One region of the Streptomyces sp. NPDC027189 genome, then DNA from elsewhere that is predicted to be linked to it. Evidence: riboswitches for the same ligand, from Rfam matches in the RefSeq annotation. Region 1 holds a riboswitch; the other holds the start of a gene.
The links. Region 1 has a riboswitch for glycine ahead of gcvP (aminomethyl-transferring glycine dehydrogenase). Riboswitches for the same ligand answer to the same signal wherever they lie in the genome.

Region 1 (8,119 bases):
GGCGCCCACCGCGATCTGTGCGGCGGCCACCGCCTGCGCCGCGTTCCACACGTCCGCGAAGCGGCCCGGGGTGACCTGCAGATGCAACTGCACGGAGGTGCAGGCGGCTTCGGGCGCGATGGACCTCGACGTACAGACAAGGCGCTCCACACCGTCGATGTCGAGGGCGAAGTCCTCGCCGCGGGCGGCCACGATCTGGTCGTTGAGCAGGGTGTAGCGGTCGACGTCCGACAAGTTCGAGGAGACCAGGTCGTTCTGGCCAAGGGTCGGCAGAATGCCGATCATCACGATTCCGGCGTCGACTTCGCTCGCTTTCCGATGGGCGTACCCGAGTGAGGTGCGCAGCTCCTCGGCGAGCCGGTCGAATACCCGGCCGCCCAATCGATGGGGGGCTATGTTGACTTCCAGGTTGAACATGGCGAGTTCTGTTTGGAAATCGCGGCTCGCAATCCTTTCGAGTACCTGCGCGTTCATCATTCTGGGCATGCCGTCGGGCCCTGCGAGATTCAGCTCGATCTCCAGCCCCATGAGATTCTGCGGACGATCGAACCGCTTCTCCTCCAGCAGCCGCTCCAGCCCCGTCAGACACTGCCGGAGCTTGCCGCGGTAGCGCTGCCGATCGGACAGGTCGAACGGCCCTGCCACGACCTTCTCCCCCATCGAAGTGTCCCTCCTCGGATGGGCAGGCCGATGCTCCGGCCCCTGGCGTCCCGGGTCACGGGGGATGATGCCCAGGCAACGCGATCGATAACGCCCTGGACACACGCTCCGCCCGCTACTCTGTACCCGGGTACCCGCGGCACATTCACGGGGCATGATGCAATGTGCAAGTTTCAGCCCGACATGATCTCGTGAAAAACGCCGACGAGAATCGGCCGACCGCTTCGGCGAAGCATTCCGAGGTCATCGCGGCACGCCGCCGCGGAATCGGGATGAACCTCGCGTTTCGCCGACCGAATAGTGCCTTGTTCTTCATATTCGGGACGGGTAGACGAAACACCGTCTGAAGACGTGTCGTATAAACTCCGCAAACGAGGCAGAGAGTTGGCGCTCGCGGTCCTAGGTCGTGTCGTCAAGATGACGTACGGCAGCGACATCCTGTCGGCAGATCCAGACCTCTCGCCCTTCTGACCCCGAGAGCTGACAGCGCCGTCCGCCCCCGCCCTCGCGCCACTGTGCCTGTCGAATGAGAGGCGACCCACCATGCCGCTGCACGTACCCCCGGCTCCCGCGCCCGCCCTGCGCACGGTCCTCACGGCACTCGGTTCCCCCACCGCTGTCCGCGAGGCGCGCACTCCGTCCCTGCGCCTGGCCCAGGGACCCGTCACGCCCGAACTCCCGCTGCCGGTGCATGTCCTGGACCGGATCACGCCCGCGGGCGCCTCCGCCACCCGGCTCGCCGGGTGGCGTTTCCTGATCCGCTGCGGGGACCGCTCGGTGGCCGCAGCCGACACCATGCTGACCCCTGACGGCTGGGCCTTCTCGCGCTTCTTCGAGGGCCCGTACATCACCGCCACCGAACGCGCCCTGCGCCAGGCCGAGACCATGCAGCAGCCGTACCAGGCACGCCTGTTGTCCGTGCCCGAGCTCTACATGCTCACGCTCTGGCTGCACGGCGACTGCGCCGCGGACGGCGCCACCGGCCACCCGGCCGCCACCGACCTCCTGGTCCCGCTTGCGCCCGCCCCGCCCGGCATCGCCGCGCACCGCCCGCACCGCGTCGCCGAACTGCTGCCGGTCCTCACCCACCGGGTCACGCGTGCCCCGCTGCTGGGCTCCCCCGCGGAGGTCCCGGCATAAGTCCCGCACAGGCGAAACATCCGTGCCCCGCCGCCGTTCATTCGGCCGCGGGGCACTGTGCTCATTAGGGCCGCACCCCGCTCGTACGAGGGAAAACGTGCTGCTCACCCCGACCGGACTAGCCCCATTCGGCCACCTCGAACCACCCGAAGGGACAGTGCAATTGGAATGAACCGACCGCGCGGGTGATGCGTCATCAACCTGTGAGAAGCGGTGCCGCTAAATCCCTGCGGATTGACGCCCGTAGGGCAACACTGGGTTCCAGACCACACACCAACGGGGGGCGGCCATGAACACATCGAGCCGCGGGACAGACACCACAGCCATCACTCACATCTCAACCCAGCGAAAGATCCCATCCATGTGCCAGCACCAGCCACCGTGTCCGTCAGCCGAATCAGCCGACCGGGAGTCCGCCCGTCTCATGGCGCACCACCCGGAGCAGGGATGGAGCCTGCTGTGCAACGGCGTTCTGCTCTTCGAGGACACCGGTGAGCTCCTGCCGGACGGCCAGATCATCGCCCCGCACCGCCCCATGGGCAGCGAGCACGTGATGACGGCCGCCTGAGCCGCACAACCGGGTGGCCTCGCCAGCGAGCCACCCAGACATAAGAGGGGCCGGCCCGGAGACATACTCTCCGAACCGGCCCCGACGCATGTCCGAGGGTGACTACTCCCCGTAGGCGTCCAAGTCCTCAGCGCTGATCAACCCTCGTAGGCGTCCAGCGGCGGGCAGGAGCAGACCAGGTTCCGGTCGCCGTACGCCTGGTCGATGCGGCGCACCGGCGGCCAGTACTTGTCCGCGGCCGAGACACCGGCCGGGAAGACGGCCTCCTCACGCGTGTACGCGTGCTCCCAGTCCCCGCCGAGCGCGGCGGCCGTGTGCGGTGCGCCCCGCAGCGGGTTGTCATCCGCCGCCCACTCGCCCGAGCCGACCTTCTCGATCTCCGCGCGGATCGCGATCATCGCGTCACAGAACCGGTCGAGCTCGCCCAGGTCCTCGGACTCGGTCGGCTCGATCATCAGCGTGCCGGCCACCGGAAACGACATCGTCGGCGCGTGGAAGCCGTAGTCGATCAGGCGCTTGGCGATGTCGTCGACGCTGACGCCGGTCGCCTTGGTCAGCGGGCGCAGGTCGATGATGCACTCGTGCGCGACGAGCCCGCCCGGACCGGTGTACAGCACCGGGTAGTGCGGCTCCAGGCGCTTGGCGATGTAGTTGGCGGACAGCACCGCCACCTGCGTGGCCCGCTTGAGGCCCTCGCCGCCCATGAGCCGGACGTACGCCCACGAGATCGGCAGGATGCCCGCGGAGCCCCAGGGAGCGGCCGAGATCGGGCCGACGCCGGTCTCGGGACCGGCCGCGGGCTGCAGCGGGTGGTTCGGCAGGTACGGCGCCAGGTGCGCGCGCACACCGACCGGGCCGACGCCCGGACCGCCGCCGCCGTGCGGGATGCAGAACGTCTTGTGCAGGTTGAGGTGCGAGACGTCACCGCCGAAGTGGCCCGGCTTGGCGAGGCCCACCAGCGCGTTGAGGTTGGCGCCGTCGACGTAGACCTGACCGCCCGCCTCGTGCACCTGCGCGCAGATGTCGGCGACATGCTCCTCGAACACACCGTGCGTCGAGGGGTACGTGATCATCAGCACGGCCAGCTCGTCGCGGTACTGCTCGATCTTGGCGCGCAGGTCCTCGACGTCGATCTCGCCGTCGTCCGAGGTCTTCACGACCACGACTTTCATGCCGGCCATCACGGCGCTCGCGGCGTTCGTGCCGTGCGCGGAGGACGGGATGAGGCAGACGGTGCGCTGCTCGTCGCCGTTGGCGCGGTGGTAGCCACGCACGGCCAGCAGACCGGCCAGCTCGCCCTGCGAACCGGCGTTCGGCTGGAGCGAGACCTTGTCGTAGCCGGTGACCTCGGCGAGCCGCTCCTCCAGCTCATCGATGAGCGTGAGGTAGCCCTGCGCCTGCTCGGCGGGCGCGAAGGGGTGCATCTGACCGAACTCGGGCCAGGTGACCGGCTCCATCTCCGTGGTCGCGTTGAGCTTCATCGTGCAGGAGCCCAGCGGGATCATGCCGCGGTCGAGCGCGTAGTCGCGGTCGGAGAGCTTGCGCAGGTAGCGCAGCATCGCGGTCTCGGAGCGGTGCTGGTGGAAGACCGGGTGCGCGAGGTAGCCGTCGGTGCGCAGCAGCGCGGCCGGCAGCGTGTCCTGCGCCGTCGCGTCCAGCGCCTCGACGTCACCCTCGACGCCGAACGCGGTCCATACGGCGGCCAGTTGCTTGCGCGTGGTGGTCTCGTCGCAGGCGATCGACACCTGGTCGGCGTCCACGAGGTGGAGGTTGACACCGCCCTCGCGCGCAGCGGCGACGGCTTCAGCGGCCTTGCCCGGCACCCGCACGGTGAGCGTGTCGAAGTACGCGCCGTGCACGACCTCGACCCCGCCCGCCGTCAGACCCGCGGCGAGGATCGTGGCGTACCGGTGCGTACGCCGCGCGATGGTCCTCAGGCCCTCGGGACCGTGGTAGACGGCGTACATGCCGGCCATCACGGCGAGCAGCACCTGAGCCGTACAGATGTTGCTGGTCGCCTTCTCACGGCGGATGTGCTGCTCACGCGTCTGCAGGGCGAGGCGGTACGCCTTGTGCCCGTCCGCGTCGACGGACACACCGACGAGTCGGCCCGGAAGACTGCGCGCGAAGGTCTCGCGCACCGCCATGTATCCGGCGTGCGGCCCGCCGAAGCCCATCGGCACACCGAAGCGCTGCGTCGTACCGACCGCGATGTCGGCGCCGAGCTCGCCGGGCGAGGTGAGCAGGGTCAGGGCGAGCAGGTCGGCGGCGACGGTGACGACCGCCCCCAGCCCGTGCGCCTGCTCGACGATCGGCTTGAGGTCACGTACGGCACCGGAGGCGCCCGGGTACTGGATCAGTACGCCGTTGATCTCGCGCTCGGCGATCCCGGCGGGGATGCCCTCGCTGAGGTCCGCGACGACGACCTCGACGCCGGTCGGCTCGGCGCGGGTCTCGATGACGGCGATGGTCTGCGGCAGCGCGTCCGCGTCGACCAGGAACAGACCCTTCTTGTTCTTGCCCATGCGCCGGGACAGCGCCATCGCCTCGGCGGCGGCGGTGCCCTCGTCGAGCAGCGAGGCACCGGAGGTCGGCAGCCCGGTCAGCTCGGCCACCACGGTCTGGAAGTTCAGCAGCGCCTCGAGACGGCCCTGCGAGATCTCCGGCTGGTACGGCGTATACGCGGTGTACCAGGCCGGGTTCTCCATGACGTTGCGCAGGATCACCGGCGGCGTGAACGTGCCGTAGTAACCGAGGCCGACCATCGAGTCGAGCACCTGGTTGCGGTCCGCGAGGGAGCGCAGCTCGGCCAGCACCTCCGCCTCGGTGCGCGCGCCCGGCAGGTCCAGGGCATCGGCGTTCTTGATGACGTCCGGGACCGCGGCGGCCGTCAGCTCGTCGAGCGAGCCGTACCCGACCTGCGCGAGCATCTTGGCCCGTGCCTCGGAGTCGGGCCCGATGTGGCGCTGCTCGAAGGGGATTCCCTGTTCGAGCTCGGTGAGCGGAATGCGATGGGCGGTCATGGCGGAGGCCTCCTGGTCTGACGCGACCTTCGAGGGGCACCCCGGCACGGGCACCCCGACGGCCTCCCCCTCTGTCATCTCAACCTGAGAGCTTCACCGGACCGTCCGCTGACGACCCGGTTTTCACCGTCGGTGAGAGCGGAGGCCATCGACACCCGCCCTGCTTTCCAGAGTGACCTCGTCCGTGCGGTACGTGAGCCTGAGAGATTCCGGGGAGGATTTGCTCCTTCGGCGCCTCCGATGAAGTCTGGAGGACTCTCCCGCACGGGGTCAGCAGCCGCCTGCCAGCCTACCAGCGAGGACAAGACCCGAGCCTTCGAGTGGCCGCCTTCCTGAATGTGCTCTTTTGTAGTGCTTACGGATGAGTTGCGACCAAGAGGAGGGCCCGTGCAGACCGACATCGATCCGCGCAACCTGATCGGCCGCAAGGCGTTCGACCGCAATGGCACCAAGATCGGCACGATCGACGAGGTCTACCTCGACGACGCGACCGGGATCCCGGAGTGGGCGGCCATACGCACGGGCCTGTTCAGCAGGGACGCCTTCGTGCCACTGGAGCCCAGTGAACTCGTCGAGGGCACTCTTCGCATCCCCTTCGACCGAGCCCTGATCAAGGACGCCCCCGACTTCGGCGTCGGACGCCACCTCTCCCCCGAGCAGGAACTCCAGCTGTACCACCACTACGGTCTCGACGTGGCGCCCCCTCCGCCCCCGCCAGACCGCGACTTCGGCCGACTCGCGGGCACGGAGGACGCCTGAGGTCCGGGGTCCGCAACCTGGGGCCCCGGAACCCCCGGTCTTCGCTCCACCAGAGGCAGCGGCTCCGCCGGCTCCAGCTCCGGATCGTCGGTGCGGAACGTCCGTACGCGCCCGGGCTCGGAGTACGGCGTCTCGAACCGCACCGTGACCCGCCCGAGGCCGCTGCCTTGCACCCACCCGTGCCCGTACTCGGCATGCCGTACGTCGTGCCCCGCGGGCCACCGCCGCTCGGCGGGCGGCACATGCTCCTCGGCGAACTCCTCCGGCGCCTCCTCCGCGGAATGCTCCTGGACCGCCGGCTCCCCCGCGGCGGCCTGCGCCTGCGCCTGTGCGAACAGGTCCTCCTGCGTGTAGTCGGCCAGCCCGGTCACGCCCACACCCAGCAGTCGTACGCCACCGGTAGTGTCCACCGCCTCCAGAAGCCGCGCGGCGGCCTCCCGTACGACCGTGGGGTCGTCCGTGGGCCCCCGCAGCGTCTCGGACCGGGTCAGCGTCGAGAAGTCGTACCTGCGCACCTTCAGGACGATGGTCCGCCCCGACAGCCCGGCTCCGCGCAGTCGCCGCACACACCGGTCGGCGAGCCGCTGCACCTCCAGACCGACCCGCACGCGGTCATGGATGTCCACGTCGTACGTGTCCTCGACCGACACCGACTTGGCCTCCCGCTCGGCCACCACGGGCCGCTCGTCGTGGGCCAGCGCCATCCCGTACAGCGCATGCCCATGCGCCTTCCCCAGCAGCCGTACGAGCTCGTCCTCGCCGGCCTCGGCGATCTCGTCGACCGTGGTGATCCCGGCACGCCGCAGATGGTCCCCGGTCGCGGGCCCCACGCCCGGCAGCGTCCGCACCGACATCGGCCCCAGCAGCGCGCGCTCGGTCCCCGGCTCTATCAGCACGAGACCGTCGGGCTTGGCCTGCTCCGAGGCGATCTTCGCGAGCATCTTGGAAGCGGCGAGCCCCACCGATCCCGTGAGCCCCGTGACGGCCCGGATGTCCGCGCGCAGCTTCACCCCTGCCAGCCGCGCCGAGCCCTCGTCCCAGGCCGTTCCCCCCGCCTCCAGGTCCACGAAGGCCTCGTCCAGGCTCAGCGGCTCCACGAGCGGCGACAGGGCCCGCAGCAGCCCCATCACCTGCTCGCTGACCTCGCGGTAGAGCCCGAAGCGCGGAACCAGATACGCGGCGTTCGGCGCGAGCCGGCGCGCCTGGGCCATCGGCATCGCCGAGTGCACTCCGAAGACGCGGGCCTCGTACGAGGCGGTGGCGACGACTCCGCGCGGCCCGAGTCCGCCCACGACGACCGCTTTCGTGCGCAGGCTCGGCTTGGATGCCTGCTCCGCCGAGGCGAAGAAGGCATCCATGTCGAGATGCAGGATCGTGGGCGCGGTTCTCACATCTCCGATGCTGCCCTACGCCACTGACAATGCCCCGGTTCGGCCCGCGCCCGTGGACCTCGCCCGCCCCGGCCGACTCCTCTGCGGCCCCGCCCGGGCCTCAGACGGCCCGGTTGCGCCGTCTCGCCAGCTCGTCGGCGGGGTTGTGCCCGAGGAGCGTCTCGCCCGTGTCCACGCGCTCTCCATGCAGCTGCGAGAGCGCGCTCTCGACGTCCCGCCACACCACACCCACGGCGATCCCGAAGACCCCCTGGCCACCCTGGAGCAGGGCGTGGACGTCATCGGGGGACGTGCACTCGTAGACCGTCGCGCCGTCGCTCATCAGTGTCATCCGCTCCAGGTCCCGGAAGCCGCGCTCCCTGAGGTGCTGGACGGTGGTACGAATGTTCTGCAGCGACACCCCGGTGTCGAGGAACCGCTTGACGATCTTCAGGACGACCACGTCCCTGAAGCTGTAGAGGCGCTGCGTGCCCGACCCGTAGGCGGGCCGCACACTCGGCTCGACCAGACCGGTCCGCGCCCAATAGTCGAGCTGCCGGTAGGTGATGCCCGCGGCGGCGCACGCCGTCGGACCGCGA
Region 2 (8,119 bases), on a different contig from region 1:
CGCCCGTGCGGAAGGGGTACTTCAGGACCGTGTCGTCCAGCTTGATGCGGTCCTCGCCGACGGCGTCCTCGTCGACCACGAAGCCGCCGCCCACGGAGTAGTACGTCTTCTCCAGCACGAGCTCACCGGAGGCGTCGTACGCGAAGATCGTCATGCCGTTCGCGTGGTACGGCAGCGCCTTGCGGCGGTGCAGGATCAGGTCGTCGTCGAAGGAGAAGCCGATCTCGTGCTCGCCGAGCAGATTGATCCGCCCCGAGGACTTGATCTGCTCGACCCGCTCGTCGGCCCCCTCCACGTCGACCGTCCGCGGTGACGCGCCCTCCAGGCCGAGCAGCACCGCCTTGGGGGTGCCGTGTCCGTGTCCGGTCGCGCCCAGGGAGCCGTAGAGCTCGGCGCGTATGGAGGTCACCGGGGCCATCAGTCCCTCGTTGCGCAGCCGCCGGGCGAACATGCGGGCCGCGCGCATCGGCCCCACCGTGTGGGAGCTGGACGGCCCGATGCCGATCGAGAACAGGTCGAAGACCGAGATGGCCACGGGGACTCCTTGGTGGGTTTCGCCTGACGCCGTTGTCGGGCGGAGGTGGTGCATGGGGCGGGGCACCGCGCTCGTTGTCCAGTGTGCGCGGTGCCCCGGACGTTCGTACGAAAGGAACCGTACGAACCAAAACGTACGACAGAAAGCGTACGAAATTACTTCAGGCCGGGGTACAGCGGGTGCTTGTCGGCCAGAGCGGACACCCGGGACTTGAGGGCCTCCGCGTCGTAGGACGGCTTCAGCGCCTCGGCGATGATGTCCGCGACCTCGGTGAAGTCCTCGGCCGTGAAGCCGCGGGTGGCGAGGGCGGGCGTGCCGATGCGCAGGCCGGAGGTGACCATCGGCGGGCGCGGGTCGTTCGGGATGGCGTTGCGGTTGACCGTGATGCCGACCTCGTGGAGGCGGTCCTCGGCCTGCTGCCCGTCCAGCTCGGAGTTGCGCAGGTCGACCAGGACCAGATGCACGTCCGTGCCGCCCGACAGGACGTCCACGCCCACGGCCTTCACGTCGTCCTGGACCAGGCGCTCGGCCAGGATCCGCGCGCCGTCGAGCGTGCGCTGCTGGCGCTCCTTGAAGTCGTCCGAGGCGGCGATCTTGAACGAGACGGCCTTGGCGGCGATCACATGCTCCAGCGGACCGCCCTGCTGACCCGGGAAGACCGCGGAGTTGATCTTCTTGGCCAGCTCGGCCGTCGAGAGGATCACGCCACCGCGCGGGCCGCCCAGCGTCTTGTGGGTGGTGGTCGTGACGACATGGGCGTGGGGCACCGGGTTCGGGTGCAGGCCCGCCGCCACCAGGCCGGCGAAGTGCGCCATGTCGACCATGAGGTACGCGCCGACCTCGTCCGCGATCCGGCGGAACTCGGCGAAGTCCAGCTGGCGCGGGTACGCCGACCAGCCCGCCACGATCAGCTTCGGCCTGGACTCCTTGGCGAGGCGCTCGACCTCGGCCATGTCGACCTGACCGGTCTCGTCGTTCACGTGGTACGCGACCACGTTGTAGAGCTTGCCGGAGAAATTGATCTTCATGCCGTGGGTCAGGTGCCCGCCGTGCGCGAGGTTCAGACCCATGATGGTGTCGCCCGGCTTGAGCAGCGCGAACATCGCGGCAGCGTTGGCCTGGGCGCCCGAGTGGGGCTGCACATTGGCGTGCTCGGCGCCGAACAGCGCCTTGATGCGGTCGATGGCGATCTGCTCGACCACGTCGACGTGCTCGCAGCCGCCGTAGTAGCGGCGACCCGGGTAGCCCTCCGCGTACTTGTTGGTCAGGACCGAGCCCTGGGCCTCCATGACCGCGACCGGAGCGAAGTTCTCCGAGGCGATCATCTCCAGGGTGGACTGCTGGCGGTGCAGCTCGGCGTCGACGGCGGCGGCGACGTCCGGGTCGAGTTCATGCAGGGGCGTGTTCAGAAGCGACATGTTCTACGACCTCTCAGCCGGCGGAAAAGGCGGTGTACTCGTCGGCGGAGAGCAGGTCGGCCGGCTCCTCCGCGACGCGCACCTTGAACAGCCAGCCGCCCTCGAAGGGCGCGGAGTTCACCAGCGACGGGTCGTTGACCACGTCTTCGTTGATCTCGGTGATCTCGCCGTTGACCGGGGAGTACAGGTCGCTGACCGACTTCGTCGACTCCAGCTCGCCGCAGGACTCACCCGCGGTCACCGTGGAACCGACCTCCGGAAGCTGGGCGTAGACGACATCGCCGAGCGCGTTGGCCGCGAACTCGGTGATGCCGACCGTCGAGACGCCGTCCTCGGCGACCGACAGCCACTCGTGCTCCTTGCTGTAGCGCAGCTGCTGGGGGTTGCTCATGGCCTGAATTCTCCTGTACGCGGGGGAGTGCTGGTGAATGGGGGGACTGCTGGACCTGCCGGTGAGCAGGGAAGAAGCGCGCGGTGTCGCCTTTGGCTACGTCTGGACCGCGCTCAGTCTCTACTTCTGACGCTTGTAGAACGGCAGCGCCACGACCTCGTACGGCTCGTGGCTGCCCCGGATGTCCACACCGACTCCGGCCGTGCCCGGAGCGGCGTGCGCGGCGTCGACGTACGCCATCGCGATCGGCTTGCCCAGCGTGGGGGACGGGGCGCCGGAGGTGATCTCGCCGATCACCTTGCCCTCGGCGACGACCTGGTACCCGGCGCGCGGGACGCGACGGCCCTCGGCGATCAGGCCGACGAGCACCCGTGGCGGGTTCGCGGCAGCACGCTCGGCGGCGGCCTCCAGGGCGGCACGCCCCACGAAGTCGCCCTCCTTCTCGAACTTCACGACCCGCCCGAGCCCGGCGTCGAAGGGGGTCAGCGAGGTGCTCAGCTCATGCCCGTACAGCGGCATGCCCGCCTCCAGGCGCAGCGTGTCGCGGCAGGACAGGCCGCAGGGGACCAGCCCGACCGGGGCGCCCGCCTCGGTCAGCGCCTGCCACAGCTTCTCGGCGTCCGAAGGGGACACGAACAGCTCGAAGCCGTCTTCGCCGGTGTAGCCGGTGCGCGCGATCAGCGCCGGGACGCCCGCGACCGTGCCGGGCAGACCCGCGTAGTACTTGAGGCCGTCCAGGTCGGCGTCGGTCAGCGACTTGAGGATGCCGGGGGACTCGGGGCCCTGCACGGCGATCAGCGCGTACGCGTCACGGTCGTCGCGCACCGACGCGTCGAAGCCCGCGGCACGCTCCACCAGGGCGTCGAGCACGACCTGCGCGTTGGAGGCGTTGGCGACGACCATGTATTCGGTGTCGGCCAGCCGGTACACGATCAGGTCGTCGAGGATGCCGCCGTCCGCCTGGCAGATCATGGTGTAACGGGCGCGGCCCACGCCGACGGAGGCGATGTTGCCGACGAGGGCGTGGTTCAGGAGCTCGGCCGCCTGCGGGCCGGTGACGGTGATCTCGCCCATGTGCGAGAGGTCGAAGAGACCGGCCTTCGTGCGGACGGCGAGGTGCTCGTCGCGCTCGGAACCGTAGCGCAGGGGCATGTCCCAGCCCGCGAAGTCGGTCATCGTCGCGCCGAGCGAACGATGCAGGGCATCGAGCGCGGTGTGACGGGGTGCGTTGCTGCTCATCGGTGGGGCTCCCAAGGCATGACGGCGAGGTCGTTCCTCCCCATCTGTCATCGGAACCTGAGAGGTTCATCACGACCCCGCGAAACGGTGGTCCTGACTTGCACCTTGGGTGGAGCCACTGGTCAGCGGCCCGCTTTTCAGATGTGCCTCGCCCGCGCGGTAACGGGGCCTGAGAGATTCAAGGGAGGGACTTGCTCCTTCGGCGCCCCGGCACGTCGTACGTGACCGGGAACTCTCCCGCGCGGATTCAAGCGGCCGGTATGCAGTTGGCGGGCACATCATTGCACGCGCCGTCCGATCCCGGCAGTCCGCATCTGTAACCGGCCTGTGGCAGTCCGAGTACGGAAACAGGAAGCATCGCGCATTACCTTCTCTTTACACTCGACGGGGATGGGACTCCAGACCCAAGGGGAGGACGATCACGGTGAACAGGACCTCGGCGTACGCGACGACCTCGGGCATCGCGCTGCCCAAGCAGCCCGGCGCCCGGGCCCGGGAGGCGTGCGGCCCGCTCCCGACGGCCGTCGTCCGCGACCTCAGGGACCGCGCGGGACGCAGCCCGCACGGGCTGTACTTCGGGGCGTCCGACCTCGTCGTGGTCACCGGGCTGCCGGGCAGCGGCAAGTCGACGCTGATGCGCCGGACCGTCACGGGCGCGCGCATCGACTCCCAGGACACCCGCGACCGCTGGGACGACCGGACGGCCCGCTGGCTGCCGTACGCGGTCTACCGCCCCCTGGTCCGCCTCGCGCACTACGCGGGACTGCGCCGCGCCCTGCGCTCCGGCGCCGGAGTCGTCGTGCACGACTGCGGTACACAGGCCTGGGTGCGCCGCTGGCTCGCCCGCGAGGCGCGGCGCCGGGGCGGCGCGCTGCACCTGCTGCTGCTCGACGTCACGCCGGGAACCGCCCTCGAGGGCCAGCGCGAGCGCGGCCGCGGCGTCTCGCGGTACGCGTTCGCGCGCCACCGCGGCGCGGTCACCCGGCTGCTGCGCTCCGTCGAGAAGGGCGACCTGCCGGAGGGCTGCGGCTCGGCGGTCCTCATGGACCGGGACGCTGCGGACGTGCTGCGCCGGATCGACTTCGGCGGCTGAAGGACCGTACGAGCCGATGCCGGCAAAGGTCGTACGAAACAGGCGTACGAGATGGTCGTACGAGCCCACTAACCTTGCCAGCCGGAACACCGGAGCACCCGAACAGCGGTTCACAGCAGGCGGTAGACAGATGGACTTCCCCGACTTCCCGGCACAGGCGCACCCCCATCCGCACGGCGGATGGCCAGGCAACGAACTGGAGGAGGTGCTGTCGGCCTCCCTCGGCGTGCCCTCGGCGGGTGCCCGCATCGTCGAGGTCCTCGGCCGCAGCTTCGTCTGGGTACCCCTGCCGAACGGCGGCGGGCCGCAGTCCGGGCCGCTCGACCTGCCCACGCTGGAGATCGAGGGCCAGGCGTACGTCCCTGTCTTCAGCTCCGAGGAGCAGTTCCGCCAGGTCACCGGCGGACACATGGCGTACACGATCGCGCCCGCCGTCGAGTTCGCCCGCGGGCTGCCCCCGCAGGTCGGCATCGCGGTCAACCCGGACGGCGTGGTCGGCGTACCGCTGCCGCCGCTCGCCGTCGCCGAGCTGTGCCGGGCCGGGCGGACCCCGCTGGACGGGCCCGCGAGCGGCGGCCGGGTGCGGCTGTTCGAGCCCGACTGGCAGGAGGACCCGGTGGACTTCCTGTCCGCCGCCTCCGCCGAGTTCGCCGAGACCGGCGTCGTGCTGACCGCCCGCCGCTGCCTGGCCAGTATCGAGACCGCCGACCCGGTCATGTTCATCGGTGTCGAACTCTCCCAGTGGGAGGGCGACCTGCGGCCGCTCCCCATGGAGGCGTTGGGCCGAGCCCTGAACAAGGTCGCGGTGCGGTGGCCGGTGAACCTGGTCCTCCTGGACGTGGCCCAGGACCCGGTGGGCGACTGGATGCGCGCCCAAGTGCGGCCCTTTTATCAGCAGGCCCACTAGGAGCGCCCTTCTTGGGCGCGGGGCTGTGACCTATGCGGCTCCGCCGCGTGGGCACGAGGAACCACGGTCGGCCCGCAGCCGCGAGACGACATCAAGTCCCGAGCTCTTGCGCGGCTGCTGTCGGCGGCTCCACTTAAGCTGGTTTCATATCCGGGGCAACTTCTCGAAGGGGCGGTACAGGTGAGCGCCAGCAGCACCGCGGCCGGGCAGGTCGAGCACATGCTGCGCCAGGTGACGCCCGGGCGCTACGACGCCTACGAGGCGCTCCTTCGCGCGCTCGCGACCCCGTCGTCCGGCCAGATCTGGATGCTCCTCTGGCACGGCCAGGCCGGTTCTCCGGACGCCCAGTACGGGAACATGGAGGTGGACGGCTTCGGTTACGCGCCCTGTGTCACCTCCGCCCAGGAGCTCTCGGCCAGCGGCTGGAACCGCTCGTACGAGGTCGTCGACGGCCTCGACGTCGCCCGCACCCTGTACCCCGACCACTTCGGTCTCTGGCTCAATCCGCACGCCCCGGGCGGCGGCGTCGGCATCCCCTGGCTGGACCTGCGCCGCATCGCCACCGGCCTGGAGCGCCAGCCCGCGGGCCCGCTCCGGCTCTCCGAACCGGGCATCGAGATCCCGCAGTTCTACGCCCTCCTCTCGCAGAACGCGCACCGCACCTCGGCCGTGCGCTCGCTGCGCCGCGCCTGGGTGCAGCCCGCGCTCGGGGCGCCGTATCTGGCCATCGGCCTTGACGTGTACGACACTTCGCCGCCCGCCGTCGACTCGGTGCGCGCGATGATGCAGCAGTCCATCGGCGCGGTCCCGGACGGGCTGCCCGTCTCGACCGTCGCGATGTCCGACGAGTACGACCCGGTGGCGATGTGGCTGCGGGCCAACGCCCGGCCGTTCTACGACCGCGAGGCGCACGCGGCTCCGGCGCAGGCACCGATGGCCGGCGGCTACGGCTATCCGCCGGCCCGCGGCGGCTACTGACCGCGGGACCGGGGCCCGGGGATCCCGGATCGGGCCCGGCTGTCATCATGACCTCGTGCGGCCGTGTCGCGCCCCGCGCCTCGCGGCTGACCTGCGCGGGAGGGAGCGTAAGGGTCAAATGTCCGCATTGCGGATGATGCATACCGAAAGGGTGCCTCTTGGGTCTTTTCGACCCAATTGCCCCCCGTCCGGCCCGCGTTACCCACTGTTCGGATAACGGAATCCCCTTGAGCGCATCACGGTTGCGCATACTTTCTCCGTCAGGCCTGGCACGTGATCGTGCGGGCACTGAAGACTCCCCTGTCAGACATGGGGTCATCGATCCTGTGAGCGAGTGCAAGTCGAAGGATCAGCCGGGAAACCACTCCGCACCATCTGCGGTCCCTCCCGGCATGCAAGTGAACCAAGCCGCAGACAGCGGCGGGCGTAGGCCGGTCACCACCGGTCAGAGGGGTCGGGTCACTGTGACCGCACCGATCGAGACCACCGGGGCGGCAACGGAAGCACAGCCGGAGGCCGTGCTTGCCGGTGTCGACAAGGGGCAGATCGAGGGCCGTTCCCTGGGACAGATCGCCTGGACGCGCTTCAAGCGCGACAAGGTGGCGGTCGCCGGCGGTGTCATTGTCGTGCTGCTCATCCTGGTGGCCGTGCTCGCGCGGCCCATCCAGGCGATGTTCGGGCTGGACCCGAACGCGTTCCACCAGGAGCTGATCGACCCGAACACCTCGCTGCCCAAGGGCGGCATGGGCGGGATGAGTGGGGACCACCCGCTGGGTGTGGACCCGAAGTTCGGGCGCGACATCGCCACTCGCATCCTGGAGGGCTCCTGGGTGTCGCTGGTGGTCGCCTTCGGCGCCACGATCCTGTCGAACGTGATCGGCGCGATCCTGGGCGTCGTCGCGGGCTACTACGGCGGCCGGGTCGACTCGATCATCAGCCGCCTGATGGACACCTTCCTCGCCTTCCCCCTCCTGCTCTTCGCCATCTCCATCTCCGCCACCCTGCAGGGCGGCGCGTTCGGCCTCGAAGGGCTCCCGCTCCACCTGAGCGTGCTGATCTTCGTCATCGGCTTCTTCAACTGGCCCTACCTGGGCCGGATCGTGCGAGGCCAGACCCTCGCCCTGCGCGAGCGGGAATTCGTGGACGCCTCCCGGGGCATGGGCGCCAAGGGCCCGTACATCCTCTTCCGGGAGCTGCTGCCCAACCTGGTCGGCCCGATCATCGTCTACTCGACGCTGCTCATCCCGACCAACATCCTCTTCGAGGCGTCCCTGAGCTTCCTCGGGGTCGGTATCCAGCCCCCGCAGGCGTCCTGGGGCGGCATGCTCAGGGAAGCGGTCACCTTCTACGAGGTCGACCCGCAGTACATGATCGTGCCTGGCCTCGCCATCTTCGTGACCGTGCTGGCGTTCAATCTGCTCGGCGACGGTCTCCGCGACGCTCTCGACCCGCGCAGCCGCTGAGGCCGGCGGCACACCGAGAGCCCATCAAGTTTCCGACAATGGAGGGGAACCCGCCCATCATGCGAAGGTCAGCGCTGGCCGCAGTTGCGGCCATC

Region 2: linked by a shared signal. The riboswitch ahead of gcvT (glycine cleavage system aminomethyltransferase GcvT) and the one ahead of gcvP (aminomethyl-transferring glycine dehydrogenase) in region 1 are both predicted to bind glycine.

What each region holds. Positions count from the first base shown of each region.
Region 1 covers NZ_JBVHRI010000024.1:8,463-16,581, reverse strand. The annotation lists gene ACZ4RZ_RS38485 (glutamate-cysteine ligase family protein) at 1-660, opposite strand, end outside; gene ACZ4RZ_RS38480 (hypothetical protein) at 1,204-1,800, shown strand; gene ACZ4RZ_RS38475 (DUF5999 family protein) at 2,162-2,368, shown strand; gene gcvP (aminomethyl-transferring glycine dehydrogenase) at 2,506-5,391, opposite strand; glycine riboswitch at 5,569-5,664, opposite strand; gene ACZ4RZ_RS38465 (PRC-barrel domain-containing protein) at 5,779-6,150, shown strand; gene ACZ4RZ_RS38460 (DNA polymerase IV) at 6,072-7,541, opposite strand; gene ACZ4RZ_RS38455 (MerR family transcriptional regulator) at 7,642-8,119, opposite strand, start outside.
Region 2 covers NZ_JBVHRI010000008.1:16,912-25,030, forward strand. The annotation lists gene ACZ4RZ_RS20845 (L-serine ammonia-lyase) at 1-535, opposite strand, end outside; gene glyA (serine hydroxymethyltransferase) at 691-1,953, opposite strand; gene gcvH (glycine cleavage system protein GcvH) at 1,967-2,344, opposite strand; gene gcvT (glycine cleavage system aminomethyltransferase GcvT) at 2,465-3,583, opposite strand; glycine riboswitch at 3,618-3,730, opposite strand; glycine riboswitch at 3,731-3,833, opposite strand; gene ACZ4RZ_RS20865 (AAA family ATPase) at 4,008-4,676, shown strand; gene ACZ4RZ_RS20870 (enhanced serine sensitivity protein SseB) at 4,807-5,583, shown strand; gene ACZ4RZ_RS20875 (enhanced serine sensitivity protein SseB C-terminal domain-containing protein) at 5,764-6,561, shown strand; gene ACZ4RZ_RS20880 (ABC transporter permease) at 7,026-8,024, shown strand; gene ACZ4RZ_RS20885 (ABC transporter substrate-binding protein) at 8,084-8,119, shown strand, end outside.